DNA from 2 places in the Streptomyces sp. NPDC088554 genome. Region 2 is predicted to be linked to the other one. Evidence: riboswitches for the same ligand, from Rfam matches in the RefSeq annotation. Region 2 holds a riboswitch; the other holds the start of a gene.
The links. A riboswitch is a leader RNA that binds a small molecule or an ion and turns the genes downstream of it on or off. The one in region 2 is predicted to bind thiamine pyrophosphate.
Positions count from the first base shown of each region.

Region 1 (7,862 bases), on a different contig from region 2:
GGGGGTACGGGCCCCCCGCGGGCGCCGTCCCGGCTCTAGCATCGAGGGTGTACGGCGGATTCTTGAGTCACTCGGTGAAGCGAGGTAAGGGCGATGGCGGTGCGGGAGATACTCACGGGAATGCCGTGGTGGGTGAAGTGGATCGCGGTGCCGGCGATCGTCATCGTGGTGTTCGGCGGGCTGATCATGAGTGTGTTGGCGTTCGTGATCGGGGTGCTCTTCAAGGTGCTGATCTTCGTGGCGCTGGTCGGCGGTCTGATCTATGTCGTACGCAAGTTCATGTCGTCCTCGTCGTCCTCCCGGGGCGACTGGTAGGGCTGTCGGCCCGTATGACGGTTAGCCCGCGAGAGGGAAAGGTGAAGGGGAAACCATCCCTGACCCTGACCTGCCCCTAGAGTGGCAAATCTCTGCCGCACCCTGGGAAAACATCATTGACGATCGCCCTGACCATGGGTTTGTGCGATCTTTCCGGGTGGGGCCTCAGGGTTTCTCGGGTCCGCGTCAGGTTCCTTCGGTCCCCGGATTCCCGGTCCCCAGGGGTGCGGCGGGCGCGCGGGGGCGGCCCCCGCGGGCGGGCCCCCGCCCGTCACCACGCCTGGGGGTGACCTTTGGCCACAGCTACGACTACCGCGGCCCCTACCCTGATCGGTTCGGTGCAGCGAGCGCTGCGACTGCTGGAATCGGCGGGTTCCCATCCGGACGGAGCCCCGGCCAAACAGCTGGCGCGCGAGACCGGACTGCCACTCGCCACCGCCTACCACCTGCTGCGCACGCTGACCCATGAGGGCTATCTCCGCCGCGAGCGAGGTGTCTTCGTGCTCGGCGGCGCCGTGCAGCGGCTGGCCCGGGGCGAGGCTCCGCAGGACTGGCGGGGCAGGATCGCCGATTCGCTCGGGCGCTGGCACGACACCCTCGGTGTCCCGGTGTACTTCGCGGTCTATCACGAGGGCGAGATCGAAGTCGTCGCCGTGGCGGACAGCCCCGAGGCGCCCGCGGTGGACGAGTGGGCGGACTTCCGCGAGACGGCGCACGCCCATGCGATCGGGCAGTGTCTGCTCGGACAGCTCGACGAGGCGTCGCTCCGGGACCATCTGGACCGCTATCCCGTCCGTCCGCTCACCCCGTACTCCGTGCCCGACCGCCCGGCGCTGATGGAGCGTCTCGCCGCTCGGGGGCGGGCGGATCCGGTGGTGGAGCGGCAGGGGTATGTGCTCGGCACCGTCTGTGCCGCCGTCCCGGTCACCGCTGGATCCGCGGTGGCCGCTTTGGCTATTTCTGTACCTCTTCAGCGCCAAGGGCGGCTGCTTCCGGCAATCGAACGGTTACGCAGAGAGAGTAGATCGTTGCTGAGTGCACTCGACTTCTCTATCAGTATCTGAAAAATTACTCCTTGTGATCTGCTAGCGCTTACAGGACGATTGCGTCAAGAGGGTCAACGGGGATCATTCCCAGCCACTGCTTCATCTACTCCGGAGTACACGATGCGCGAGTCGGTCCAGGCCGAGGTCCTGATGAGCTTCCTCGTCTCCGAGGAGCTCTCGTTCCGTATCCCGGTGGAACTCCACTACGAGATGAGGGATCCCTACGCGGTGCGGATGACTTTTCATCTGCCCGGAGACGCCCCTGTCACCTGGACTTTCGGCCGCGAGCTACTGCTCGACGGCATCAATACACCCAGTGGAGACGGTGATGTGCATATCTCCCCGACCACACCGGAGGATCTCTCCGATGTTCATATGAGGCTTCAAGTGGGCGAAGACCACGCGCTGTTCAGGGTCAGCGCCGCACCGCTGGTCGCCTTCCTCGACCGTACGGACCGACTGGTGCCGCTCGGTCAGGAGCGGACGCTCAGCGATTTCGAGGGCAATCTGGAGGATGCGCTCGGACGCATCCTTGCCGAGGAGAACGCAGGCTGAACGGGGCCGTCCGGGTGGTTTCGAGGCCGTACCGACAGCGGGTGGTACGGCCTCGGGCCTCCCGGCCCCCTCCGGGACCGTACGGCTACTTCTTGCGGCGGCGGCCCCGGCCGCCGAGCGTGCGTGCCGAGATGCTCGGCACCGGTGTGGAGAGGGTCTCCTCCCGCCCCGCGGGTGCCGGACCGTCTGTGTCCGGTCCGGAGCCCGTGGGGGTCGGCTGAGCCGTGTTCCCAGGGGTCTGCCGGTCGGCCGAGACCACCAGGGCCGCCAGCGCGGTGGTCACCGGGACCGACGCGACCAGACCGATCGAACCCACCAGGGTCCGTACGATCTCCTCCGCCACCAGCTCGCTGTTGGCGACCGAGCCCACGCTCGACTGCGCGATCGAGAAGAGCAGCAGCAGCGGCAGCGCCGCACCCGCGTAGGCGAGCACGAGCGTGTTGACGACCGAGGCGATGTGGTCCCGACCGATTCGGATGCCCGCCCGGTAGAGCGCGCGGGGCCCCATCGTCGGATCCGCCTGGCGCAGCTCCCAGACCGCCGAGGTCTGTGTGACCGTCACATCGTCGAGGACACCGAGCGATCCGATGATGACGCCCGCCAGCAGCAGACCGCTCATATCGATCTCGGGGTAGAGGCCGTGGATCAGCCCGGTGTTGTCGTCCGTGTTGCCCGTCAGGCTCGCCCAGCCGATGAAGAGCGATCCCAGCAGGCCGATCAGCAGCAGGGAGATCAGCGTGCCGAGGACCGCGACCGAGGTGCGGGCCGTCAGACCGTGGCAGGCGTAGAGGGCGATCAACATGATCGCGCTGGCCCCGACCACCGCCACGATCAGCGGGTTCGAGCCCTGAAGGATCGCGGGCAGGATGAACAGCGTCAGAATGGCGAACGAGACGACGAGCGCGACCAGCGCCATGACACCACGCATCCGTCCCACCGCGATCACCGCGAGCGCGAAGATGCCGGCCAGCAGCGCCATGGGGAACTTGCGGTCCACATCGGTCACCGAGTATTGGAGATCACGGGGCGCGTCGGGTGCGTATGCCACCACGACGCCCTGTTTCACGTGAAACTGCCGTGGTGCGTCCGGCTGGACGACCTCGACGAAGGTCCGGCCCTTCTCCTTGCCGGAAGTCACCTCGACCGTCGCCTTCTTGCACTCCCCGGTCTCCCCCCGCGCCGCCTCGCGTCCCTGGGGCGTCGAGGTGCCGGAGGACGGGATCTGCGAGGCGTTCACGTCCTTGCAGTCGACCCGCTCGATCTGCACCACCCGGCCCTGCTCGGTCTGCCGGTCGAAGCCGACCCCCGTGCGTTCGTGCGCCGGAGCGCCGCCCGGCCAGAGCACGGCGAGCCCGATGACCACCGCGGTCGCGAACGGGATCAGAACCGCCGCGATCACCTTGCGGAGGTGTCGGGAGACGGGTGCGGCGGGGCCGTGGCTGTGCGAGTGGCCGTGCGGTTCGTGAGTCTGCTGGGATGAGGTCACCGACCGATCATCGCAAGAAGGGTGGGGCCCTCTGTTCAGCACGCCGGAAATGACGCTAGCGTGGGGGCACCTTTGCACACGCGGGAGCTCGGAGCACCGGGCTGAGAGGGCGCTGAACGAGGGGTCCCGGGACTTTTCCCCGGACGCCTGAGCTGCGCCGACCGCTGAACCTGTTACCGGGTAATGCCGGCGTAGGGAGTAGGTCTCATGACCGTTCAGGACACACGCACGCCTGCCTCGGATTCGGGGAATCCGGACGGGACCGTAAGGTCCATCGGCTGGCACAAGGGATATGTCCGGGGTTCCCGTCCGGATCTCCAGGTGCCGGTCCGCAGGGTGCACCTCACCACGGGCGCGGATGTGACGCTGTACGACACGTCGGGGCCGTACACCGACCCCGCTGTCGACACCGAGGTACGCCGGGGCCTCGCGCCCCTGCGGGAGAGCTGGATCATCACGCGCGGCGACACCGAGGAGTACGAGGGCAGGCCCGTCCGCCCCGAGGACGACGGGCTCAAGCACACCTCGCCGCGCGGGGGGCTGCTCCGGAGCGGAGCGACTGATCTGCGGGGCCTCGACGCGGTGTTCCCCGGCCGTCCGCGCAGGCCGCGGCGGTCCAGGGGCGGGCAGCCGGTGACACAGCTCGCGTATGCCCGCCGAGGGGAGATCACCCCGGAGATGGAGTACGTCGCGATCCGCGAGAACGTGCCCCCGGAGGTCGTACGCGAGGAGATCGCGGCCGGGCGTGCCGTACTGCCGGCGAACGTCAATCACCCGGAGACCGAACCGATGATCATCGGGAAGCGGTTCCTGGTGAAGGTCAACGCCAACATCGGCAACTCCGCGGTCACCTCCTCCATCGAGGCGGAGGTGGAGAAGATGACCTGGGCGACCCGCTGGGGCGCGGACACGGTCATGGACCTCTCCACCGGCCGCAATATCCACACCACCCGGGAGTGGGTGCTGCGCAACTCCCCCGTGCCCATCGGTACTGTGCCGCTCTATCAGGCGCTCGAAAAGGTCGACGGCAAGGCCGAGGAGCTGACCTGGGAAATTTATCGGGACACGGTGATCGAACAGGCCGAGCAGGGCGTCGACTACATGACGGTGCACGCGGGCGTACTGCTGCGGTACGTGTCGCTGACGGCCCGTCGCAAGACGGGCATCGTCTCGCGCGGCGGATCGATCATGGCCGCCTGGTGTCTCGCGCACCACAAGGAGTCGTTCCTGTACGAGAACTTCGAGGAGCTGTGCGAGATCCTCGCGGCCTACGACGTGACGTACTCCCTGGGCGACGGTCTGCGGCCGGGTTCCATCGCGGACGCCAACGACGAGGCGCAGTTCGCGGAGTTGCGCACGCTGGGCGAGCTGAACTCGACGGCCAAGCGGCTGGGGGTGCAGACGATGATCGAGGGCCCTGGCCATGTCCCGATGCACAAGATCAAGGAGAACATCGACCTTCAGCAGGAGATCTGCGAGGAAGCCCCGTTCTACACGCTCGGCCCGCTGACGACCGATGTGGCTCCGGCGTACGACCACATCACCTCCGGTATCGGCGCGGCGATGATCGCGTGGTGGGGGACGGCGATGCTCTGTTACGTGACGCCGAAGGAGCACCTGGGGCTGCCGAACCGGGATGACGTGAAGACGGGGGTCATCACGTACAAGATCGCGGCTCATGCGGCGGATCTCGCCAAGGGACATCCGGGGGCGCAGGAGTGGGACGACGCGATGTCCGACGCCCGGTTCGAGTTCCGCTGGGAGGACCAGTTCAATCTGGCGCTCGACCCGGACACGGCCCGGGAGTTCCATGACGAGACGCTCCCGGCGGAGCCGGCCAAGACGGCGCACTTCTGCTCGATGTGCGGTCCGAAGTTCTGCTCGATGAAGATCAGTAAATCCATCAATGAGAAGTTCGGCGGCGGCGAGGCTTCGCCGGAGTACGACGAGGCCGCTGTGCAGGGCATGAAGGCGATGTCCGAGGAGTTCAAGGCCCAGGGCAACAAGGTCTACCTGCCGATGGCGGACTGACGCCTGCGCGTGGCTGAGCCCTTCCTCGGTCCTCGGGGGAGGGCTCAGCCACACACGGCTCACTGGGCTTGGCAGGGCCCGGCATCCGACTACCGGATGGCCGGGCCCCGTCCGGACCGCCAGTCGTCGATCCGCTTGCGGATGCTCGGGACCATGGCCAGGCCGTCCACGTCATCCGGCTTGAACCAGGCCACCTCGAACGACTCGTCGGACACTCGCAGTTCTCCGCTCGTCGGCCGAGCGAGCAGGCAGATGGAGAACTCCTGGCGCACTTCGCCGTCGTCGTAGGCGAAGACGTGGCCGGGGTTGGTGTAGGTCCCCACAATGCCCGTGATCTCCACGTGGATGCCGGTCTCTTCGAAGGTCTCCCGGATGCCGCACCCCGCGAGTGATTCGCCCAGCTCCATCTTTCCGCCGGGCAGCGCCCACATCCCGTTGTCCGTACGCCGCTGGAGCAGGATGTGGCCTGACTCGTCCACGACGACCACTGAGGCGGCTGGAACGAGGCTGTTGGGCTTCGGTGCGTTCGGGTCGTCCTCGTAGTCACGCCTGGCCATGTTGCGCTCCCTCCCAGATGTTGCGCCCGCGACTCCAGAGTTCTTCGACGTGATCGGCGAACTGATCGAACATGCCGTCGTCCTGCGCTCGCCTCAGGTGCATCATCGGCGAGTCATGGCCGACCCTGCGGGCGAGGATCGGCGTCACGATCATCTCGTCATCGAACCGGAAGACGGACAGGTTGACGTGCCCGGTCTCGAACCGCCCCTCGATGTCCCCGACGTCCCGCAGCCGTTGCAGCTCGCTCAGCGTTACGGCGATACGGGTGGACAGGGTGAGCGGGACGCCTTCCTCGGCCTCGCGAGCCCGGGTGACAGGACTGTCCGGATCGCCGATGAGGAACCGGATCCGGCAACCGGTCCGGGCCTTCCGGCGGAGCGCGCCGGCCAGGTTCGCCTGTTCCAACCACAGGAAGTAGTTGGTGTATCCGGCGAACGTCAGCTCACGCTGCGCCTTGGTGATGAGCGACCGCCAGAGCGCGGAGGGTGCGGCTGATCGATACGGGAACACCTGGATGACCTCGCGGTCTGGTCCCGTCTTGAGTGCCGAACGGACGGCGGTTGGCCACAAGGTGGCTTCCTCCTCTCCCAGCGCCTCGCAGGCCGCCCATCGATGTCGGGCGTGGGGGATACGGGTGGGGTTGGCGATCCATCGGCTGACGGTCTTGCCATCGACGTCGCATGCCTCTGCGAGCTGCGCTTCGGTCATCTTGGCATTCGCCATCGCACGGCGGAGAGCGTGATTCATAGTTCACCTCTTTGGCCCGTAGGGGACGGGACGAACCGTATCGATGAAGCGTCCCAAACGTCCCGCAAACGCGGTAGGAACGCCCTGGCATGCGGCGAGAGCATCAGATCGTGACAGGGCTTCAGCTCTTCGGGATCACCGATCATGCCAACGCGCTCGAAAGGGGGCTCTCCCATGCCTGACGCTGCGTCATTTCCGGTCCCGCAGGAGTGGGACGTTGAGCCGGACCCGTTGGCTGTTCCGTCGGCCCGTCGGCTGGTGGTCGAGATCGCGCGGTTCTGGCGCGTGCCGCTGTCGGACGACGCATTGCGCGATGTCGAGTTGTGCACGAGCGAGCTGTTGGCGAACGCCATGGAGCACACGAAGGCTCGCTGCAAGGTGACGCTGCGTTGGACAGGCATCCATTTGCGGGTGGAGGTCGTGGACACCAGCCTCCGGCTCCCGAATCCGGACTCGGCGCAGGACACCGTGACCGGCGGCCGGGGTCTGATCCTGGTCGCGGGGCTGTCGCACTCGTGGGGGTGGCATCCCGCAGGGGCCGGGAAGGTCGTCTGGTTCGAGATCGCGGCCGACCAATTGCTGACGGGAGACGCGCGACTCGCCGTGCTCGTCCATGCCGCACAGGCCCGGCCGGATCCCGTCGCGCAGATCGTCTGACCCCTCAAGCTCCGCCTGGCCAGGCTAGGGAATCGCGGCCGGGCGGATCGGCGGCGCCGACCGCTTCAACCCCCACGGTCGGCGCCGTCACAGCTCCACACCCAAGTGCCCGAAGCACAGGGCGATTCACCTCAGACCTTCCGCCCAGAGGTGGGCGGAAGCCATGAAGGAAGGAGCACCACGTGGAGAACACCACGAAGAAGCCGGCGCCGGAGACGAGCGGGCTGCTGGTCGCGGTCGAGGAGTTGACCGCCGTCCAGGACCGGTACGACAGCCTCCGCTCCGACAACGCCGGATCGTCCGGCGACTCGCCGTGGCCCGGCGGTGACGGCAACCTGACCGACGTCGCGTAGGACCCGGTCATCCCAGGGGCGGGGCTTCACAGCTCCCGCCCCGTTTCCCGCACGCTCCCATGGAGGTACGTAGTGGAACACCGTCTGGTCACCGCCATCGAGACAGCCCTGGGC
Region 1 is NZ_JBIVMF010000038.1:37,949-45,810, forward strand. Features, by position in the region: gene ACIP8W_RS29390 (DUF5326 family protein) at 94-315, shown strand; gene ACIP8W_RS29395 (IclR family transcriptional regulator) at 609-1,379, shown strand; gene ACIP8W_RS29400 (SsgA family sporulation/cell division regulator) at 1,482-1,916, shown strand; gene ACIP8W_RS29405 (YibE/F family protein) at 2,002-3,402, opposite strand; TPP riboswitch at 3,473-3,617, shown strand; gene thiC (phosphomethylpyrimidine synthase ThiC) at 3,610-5,433, shown strand; gene ACIP8W_RS29415 (NUDIX hydrolase) at 5,523-5,990, opposite strand; gene ACIP8W_RS29420 (DUF5919 domain-containing protein) at 5,977-6,738, opposite strand; gene ACIP8W_RS29425 (ATP-binding protein) at 6,913-7,395, shown strand; gene ACIP8W_RS29430 (hypothetical protein) at 7,578-7,748, shown strand; gene ACIP8W_RS29435 (JmjC domain-containing protein) at 7,821-7,862, shown strand, end outside.
Region 1: it holds a riboswitch for thiamine pyrophosphate, as region 2 does, so the genes downstream of both, thiC (phosphomethylpyrimidine synthase ThiC) here and ACIP8W_RS01660 (thiamine ABC transporter substrate binding subunit) in region 2, are expected to answer to the same signal.

Region 2 (7,862 bases):
CCTGCCAGCCCTTGGCCAGGTGGCGGGAGAAATCGAATGTGAGCTGGGTGGCGCTGCGCCCGTGGACGATGCCGTCGGCGGGCATGTGGAGCAGGTCGGCGCAGGCGGCGCGGAACTCCGCGACGGCGCGCTCCGCGTTCAGTTCGGACGGGCTGACGAGACCCCGGTTGGAGAGGGGGCCGGTCAGCGTCGCGGTGATGGCCTCGGCGACGGGACGGGGCGTCTGGGTCCCGCCAGGACCGTCGAAGAAGGCGAGGCCGTGGTCGAGGGAGGGGAAGTGGGCCCGGAGAGCGGTCGGATCGATGGTCATGGCCTCGGCTTTCTGCGAAGTGGGGGGACAGGTCCCGACGGCGGGACGCGTCCTTCCGGCAGGATGCCTGGACTCTGGCACCGGCGGCAGAATACGTAAAGCGATGGATCGGGAAGAGAAATTTCGCGTGCGGTGAAGCCTCGGCCCGACCTGAAGCTCCTGTCCACGTTCCTGGTCCACCTCCAGGTCGTAGACCACGCCACAGCACGTCCAGCCCGTCCAGAGTCTTCCGCCACCGCTCCTGGGACACGGCTCCGCCGAGGAGGACGGCATCGACGATGACCCGGTTTCGGCAGCCCGCCTCGCGGTCGGGAGAAGGCCGTTTCGCGGTCGGGCGAGCCTGGATGGCCGGCGCCGGAATCACGTATGACCATGGTGTGCCGGTGCAGCCACTCCCGCTGACGCGGCGCTCCCTAATCTAATTTAAAGTGATGAAAGCATCGTTCTGTGCCGTTTCGGCGCTACCTCACCCAAGGGAGCCCCTATGCCCACGATCCGCCGAGGACTGTCCGTCGCCACCGCCCTCGCCGCAGCCGGGCTGGCGCTGAGCGTGACCGCAGCGCCCGCCTCGGCTTCCACGGGCGGCCTCCTGCACCTCATGGTCAAGACCAACTCCGACGCCCGTTCGGTTTACGTCAGCACCTCAAAGCCGTTCGGTGAGAGCTTCACGGCCTGCCGGACGCTGAGCGGCGGCGCGGGCTGGAAGGACGGCCACCAGGATCTCTTCCTGGGCAAGAACGTCAAGCTGATCACCTTCACCAGCGCGAACTGCACCGCCGGCTTCCTGACCTCCCGCGACTTCACGCTGCCGGCCGAGACCAGCGAGAACAACTTCTGGGCCGACATGACCTGAGCCCGGTGACGGGACGCGACGGAGGTACGGGGAAGTTCCGCGCGGATGCCCCGGCCGCGAAGTCCGCCGCCTCGCCTCCCGGACCGTCTCTGGTCCGGCTGGTCCGCCCGGTCCGACAGCGCGGCCACCGGACCCGGGACCGGGTGGGTCGTCACCGCCGGCAAGTCGCGAGTGGGAGATGAAGATCACGATCTACGCCTTGAGCGGCGGTGTGGCCGTGGGGGAAAGATGTCGACCATGCACACTGATTCTGTCATGGACATTACCGCGCCGGCTTTCGGGGCAGTGATGGGCTGTCTGTCCGACACCTTCACGACGACACCGTGGAAGCCGGTGCACGCCGACTACCACGACGGCCGCTACACGGGTCTCTACGACGTCGATCTGGAGCATGACGCGGACCCCAGGGCGCCCCACAAGCTGCTCGTACATGGTTCCACGCTGTACCAGATCGCCGAGTACCACGCGTTGAGCGCGTGTTTGTTCTCCTACTACAACGGCCATCACGAAGCGTTGTCGCACATCCCCAGGATGTCCTGGGAGGAGGCGCGGCGGCGTTTCCTGATCACGTCGGTGGACCTCCGCCTCCACAAGCCCGTGTTCGAGCGCAGCGTGCCCGTTACGTTCACCTTCGAGGACGTCACCGACAAGTACGAGAGCCACCAACTGGTCTTCTTCACGGGCCACGTGGACGTCGCCGACGGATCGCACCGGGCCGTACTCGGCGGCTGCCTCAACTTGCGGGACGACCTCATCTGACAGCGTCCCACGCGCGATGGGCTCTGCGCCGATGACACCGGTTTCCCGGTCCGATGAATCCATATCCCGGGTCTGTATCCCGGGTCTGTCCCGGGGCGTCGACCCGTCATCGGGTGCCCCTCCACGCCAGGCTCATGGCTGGAGCACTGGACAGGGCCCAGCCGTCGACCACGCAGGGGGACCTCGTAACGACCGTAACGAGGTCCCCGCTGCCGGCGGGCGCACTGCCGCGTGCCTCGAACGGGGGCATGAGGTGTTTCGGCCGAACATCTCCACGACCCGCTACGCCGGCGTGTGCGGGAAAGCTCATGGGGCTCCGTCCGTACCGTCGTTTCGGCGGGTACGGAGCGGGGGAGAGGCCGCCCATCTGCCTCGCCGGCGTGCGGGTGGGAGCCCGCCCCGCCGTCCCTCCCCGGGCCTCCGAGGGGGTGGGTCCGCGGTCAGGCTGGTCACCACGCCCCGTCTGCGACACTGGGGGGACCATGCCTGTACCCGGAGAACTCACTTTCGTCGCGCCCCGCGGAGCCAAGAAGCCCCCGAGGCATCTCGCCGACCTCACACCCGACGAGCGCCGCGAGGCTGTTGTCGCGATCGGGGAGAAGGCGTTCCGTGCCAAGCAGCTGTCGCAGCACTACTTCGCGCGGTACGCACACGACCCCGAGCAGTGGACGGACATTCCGGCCGCCGCGCGTCAGAGGCTCGCGACCGAGCTGCTGCCCGATCTGATGTCGGTGGTACGGCACATCTCGTGCGACGACGACGCCACCCGCAAGACGCTCTGGCGGCTGCACGACGGCACGCTCGTCGAGTCCGTGCTGATGCGCTACCCGGACAGGGTCACGATGTGCATCTCGTCCCAGGCCGGGTGCGGGATGAACTGTCCGTTCTGTGCGACCGGGCAGGCGGGGCTCGACCGGAATCTCTCGACCGCGGAGATCGTGCACCAGATCGTCGACGGGATGCGCGCGCTGCGTGACGGGGAGGTTCCCGGTGGGGCCTCGCGGCTGTCGAACATCGTGTTCATGGGGATGGGTGAGCCCCTCGCCAACTACAAGCGGGTGGTCGGGGCGATCCGTCGGCTGACCGACCCGGAGCCGGACGGGCTCGGGCTCTCGCAGCGGGGGATCACCGTTTCGACGGTCGGTCTGGTCCCGGCGATGCTGCGGTTCGCGGACGAGGGCTTCAAGTGCCGTCTCGCGGTCTCGCTGCACGCGCCCGACGACGAGCTGCGCGACACCCTCGTCCCGGTCAATACGCGCTGGAACGTCCGGGAGGTACTGGACGCCGCCTGGGAGTACGCGGAGAAGTCCGGCCGCCGGATCTCCATCGAGTACGCCCTGATCAGGGACATCAACGACCAGGCATGGCGCGGCGACCGGCTGGGCCGGCTACTGAAGGGGAAGCGGGTGCATGTCAACCTGATCCCGCTCAACCCCACGCCGGGCTCGAAGTGGACGGCGTCGCGCCCCGAGGACGAGAAGAAGTTCGTCGAGGCGATCGCCGCGCACGGGGTGCCCGTGACCGTACGGGACACCCGTGGCCAGGAGATCGACGGAGCGTGCGGGCAGCTGGCGGCTTCGGAGCGCTAGCAGCGGAATCGCCGGGGTAATCTTGGCCGGAAACCGTTAGATTTCCTGAAACATCGCATTTTCAATTTTTCGATACCTGAATACATCGTAATTTCCGACAGGGGAGCGCCACAGCGCTGAGAGTGCGGCATGGTCCGTGAGAGCGGACAACGGTCGCAGACCCTCTGAACCTTGCCCAGGTCATTCTGGGTAGGAAGTTCGGACACCACTCAAGCTGTTGCGCCCTGCCCGGGTTCCGGTCCGTCCGGAGTCCGGGCAGGGCCGCGTCTTCTCCTGGATATCCCAGGAGGAAAACCAGTGAGTATCACCAGCACCACCGCCGGAGTCGGAAGGGCCGCGGCCGCCGCTCTGGCCGCCGCGCTCGGGGTCTCCCTCCTCGCCGCCTGCGGTGGCGACGACGGGGGGAAGGCCGACGGAGGGACCCCGTCCAAGACCGTCACCCTCGTCAGCCATGACTCGTTCAACGCTTCGCCCGCCGTGCTCAAGGAGTTCACCAAGGAGACCGGCTACACGGTCAGGGTGCTGAAGAGCGGGGACGCGGGCGAGGCCCTCAACAAGGAGATCCTGACCAAGGGGTCCCCGCAGGGCGACGTTTTCTTCGGCGTCGACAACACGCTGCTCTCCCGGGCCCTCGGCAACGGCATCTTCACGCCGTACGAGGCGAAGGGGCTCGGGCGGGTCGACACGGCGGCGCGGCCCGACAAGGGTGAGTACCGGGTCACCCCGATCGACACCGGGGATATCTGCATCAACTACGACAAGAAGTATTTCGCGGACAGAAAGTTGGCGCCGCCGCAGTCCTTCGACGATCTGGTCAAGCCCGCCTACAAGAACCTGCTGGTCACCGAGAACGCCGCCACCTCGTCGCCCGGTCTCGGCTTCCTCCTCGGCACCGTCGCGCGGTACGGCGACGACGGCTGGCAGGACTACTGGAAGAAGCTGAAGGCCAACGGCGTCCAGGTCGTCGACGGCTGGGAGCAGGCGTACAACGAGTCCTTCTCGGGCTCCGCGGGCGGCAGGAAGGCCAAGGGGAACCGGCCCCTCGTCGTCTCGTACGCCTCCAGCCCGCCGGCCGAGGTGCTGTACGCCGAGCCGCGGCCGAAGACCGCCCCGACCGGGGTCGCCACCGGCACCTGCTTCCGGCAGACCGAGTTCGCCGGGCTGCTCAAGGGTGCGAAGAACGAGGCCGGGGGCAAGGCCCTGCTGGACTTCCTGATCAGCGGGAAGTTCCAGGCGGACATGCCGCTCAGCATGTTCGTGAACCCCGTGGTCAAGGATGTCGCGCTGCCGAAGCTGTTCACGGAGTTCGGCGCGACCGTCGACAAGCCGGAAACCGTCGCCCCGGCGAAGATCGCCGCCAACCGTGAGCAGTGGATCCAGTCGTGGTCCTCACTCGTAGTGAAGTAGCACGGCAGAAGCCCCCGAGGAAGCCCACGGGGAAGTCCATGAAGGGGCGGGCCGTGCGCGCCACCGCGCTGCGGCTCGCCCTCATGGCCGGGCCCGTCGCCTTCTTCGCGGTCTTCTTCGCCTACCCGGTGGCCGCGATCGTCGGGCGCGGGCTGAAGACCGGCGGCGGCTGGCAGCTCGGCCGGATCGCCGATGTCCTGGGCCGCCGGGACATCCTCGACGTGCTGTGGTTCACCGGCTGGCAGGCGCTCGCCTCCACCGCGCTGACCCTGCTGGTGGCGCTGCCCGGCGCCTATGTCTTCGCGCGCCTGGACTTCCCCGGGAAGCAGCTGCTGCGCGCGGTGGTCACCGTGCCGTTCGTCCTGCCGACCGTTGTCGTCGGTACGGCGTTCCTGGCGCTGCTCGGGCGCGGCGGACTGCTGGACGAGCTGGGGGGCGTACGGCTCGACACCACTGTCTGGGCGATCCTCCTCGCCCATGTCTTCTTCAACTACGCGGTGGTCGTACGTACCGTGGGCGGCCTCTGGGCACAGCTCGACCCGCGCCAGGAGCAGGCCGCGCGGGTGCTCGGCGCGGGACGGTTCACGGCCTGGTGGCGGGTGACGCTGCCCGCGCTCGCGCCCGCCGTGGCGGCGGCGGCGCTGATGGTGTTCCTGTTCACCTTCACCTCCTTCGGCGTCGTACAGATCCTCGGCGGACCCGGCTACTCCACCCTGGAGGTGGAGATCTACCGGCAGACCGCGCAGCTGCTGGACCTGCCGACCGCCGCCGTGCTGACCCTGATCCAGTTCGTGGCCGTCGGCGGGATCCTGGCGGTGCACGCGTGGACCGTACGGAAACGGGAGACCGCGCTGCGGCTGGTGGATCCCGGGCGGACCGCGAGCAGACCGCGCGGCGCCGGGCAGTGGGCGCTGCTGGGCGGGGTTCTCACCACCGTGATCCTGCTGATCGTGCTGCCGCTGGGGGTGCTGGTCGAGCGCTCCCTCGACGGGCCCGGCGGGTACGGGTTCGGTTTCTACCGGGCGCTCGGATCGGTCGAGGCCAGTGGGGGAACGTTTCTGGTGCCGCCGCTGGAGGCGGTCGGGAACTCGCTGTGGTACGCGCTGGCCGCGACCGGCATCGCCCTGGTCGTGGGCGGGCTGGCAGCCGCCGCGCTGGCCCGGCGGGCGGGCCGGCTCGTGCGGGGCTTCGACGCGCTGCTGATGCTGCCGCTGGGCGTCTCCGCCGTCACCGTCGGCTTCGGCTTCCTGATCACCCTCGACCGGCCGCCGCTGGATCTGCGGGCCTCCTGGATCCTCGTACCGCTCGCGCAGGCGCTGGTGGGCGTCCCCTTCGTCGTACGGACCATGCTGCCCGTCCTGCGCGCGGTCGACGGGCGGCTGCGCGAGGCCGCCGCGGTCCTCGGGGCGTCGCCGCTGCGGGTCTGGCGGGAGGTGGATCTGCCGCTGGTGCGCCGGGCGGTGCTGGTGGCGGCCGGGTTCGCGTTCGCCGTCTCGCTCGGCGAGTTCGGTGCGACGGTCTTCATCGCGCGCCCGGACCGGCCGACGCTGCCGGTGGCCGTGGCCCGGTTGCTGGGGCGGCCCGGTGAACTCAACTACGGGCAGGCGATGGCCCTGGCCACGGTCCTGATGGTGGTGTGCGCGGTGTCGCTGCTGGCGCTCGAACGTATCCGTACCGACCGTTCCGGAGAATTCTGATGGCCCTGCTGACCCTGTCGGACGTGACCGTGCGCTTCGGGAACCGCGAGGCCGCGCGCACCGCGCTCGACGCGGTGGACCTGGAGATCGCCGAGCACGAGATCGTCTGTGTGCTGGGGCCCAGCGGCAGCGGCAAGTCGACGCTCCTGCGGGTCGTCGCCGGGCTGCTGGAACCGGCCGGCGGCCGGGTGCTGCTCGACGGCGCCGACCAGTCGGGGACACCGGTCCACCGGCGCGGGGTCGGGCTGATGTTCCAGGACCACCAGCTCTTCCCGCAGCACGACGTGGGCGGCAACGTCGCCTTCGGGCTGCGGATGCGAGGCCTGCCGCGCGAGGAGCGCGCGCGCCGGGTGGCGGAGCTGCTCGACCTCGTCGGGCTGCCGGGCGCCGAGCCGCGCGCCATCGCCGCGCTCTCCGGCGGCGAGCAGCAGCGCGTCGCCCTGGCGCGCGCCCTCGCCCCCCGGCCCCGGCTGCTGATGCTGGACGAGCCCCTCGGCCAGCTCGACCGGGGCCTGCGCGAACGGCTCGTCGTCGAGCTGCGCGGCCTGTTCGGACGGCTCGGTACGACCGTGCTCGCCGTCACCCACGACCAGGGCGAGGCGTTCGCGCTCGCCGACCGGGTCGTGGTGATGCGCGACGGCCGGATCGCCCAGACCGGCACCCCGCTGGAGGTCTGGCAGCGCCCCGCCTCCGCGTTCGTGGCGCGCTTCCTCGGCTTCGACAACGTCGTGGCGGCAACCGTGCAAGGAGGGGCCGACGGGTTCGCCGACACCGTCTGGGGCCGGCTCCCGGTGCCCGCGGGCTCGGCCGGGGGCGAGCACACCGTACTCGTACGGCCCGCCGGGGTGCGGCTGACGGACCCCGCCGAGGGGCTGCGCTGCACGGTCGAGGCGCGTACGTTCCGGGGCAGCCGGGTGGCGCTGCTGCTGCGGCCGGACAGCGGGCCCGTCCTGGAGGCCGAGTGCGGGCTGCGCGACGCCCCGGACGAGGGCGCGACGGTCGGGGTGACCTTCGCCGTCGAGGACGTGGTGGTCCTGGCGGGCGACGGGCGGCCGGCTCGGCCCGTACAGGCGGCGGCGAAGCCGTCCTCCCGGACGCGGTAGCCGGTGATCAGCCCGTTCTCGACGCCGGCCGCATCGCGAAGGGCGATACGAACCTCCGGCCCGTCGCCCGTACGGTCCCGGCGAGCCACCCGCTGACCAGCGCCCGCGTGCCGTCCGCGCTGACCGCGTCGACCGCCGTCCCCG
Region 2 is NZ_JBIVMF010000001.1:397,568-405,429, forward strand. Features, by position in the region: gene ACIP8W_RS01640 (cysteine desulfurase-like protein) at 1-310, opposite strand, end outside; gene ACIP8W_RS01645 (hypothetical protein) at 795-1,163, shown strand; gene ACIP8W_RS01650 (hypothetical protein) at 1,401-1,922, shown strand; gene rlmN (23S rRNA (adenine(2503)-C(2))-methyltransferase RlmN) at 2,405-3,511, shown strand; TPP riboswitch at 3,601-3,725, shown strand; gene ACIP8W_RS01660 (thiamine ABC transporter substrate binding subunit) at 3,809-4,918, shown strand; gene ACIP8W_RS01665 (ABC transporter permease) at 5,002-6,615, shown strand; gene ACIP8W_RS01670 (ABC transporter ATP-binding protein) at 6,615-7,718, shown strand.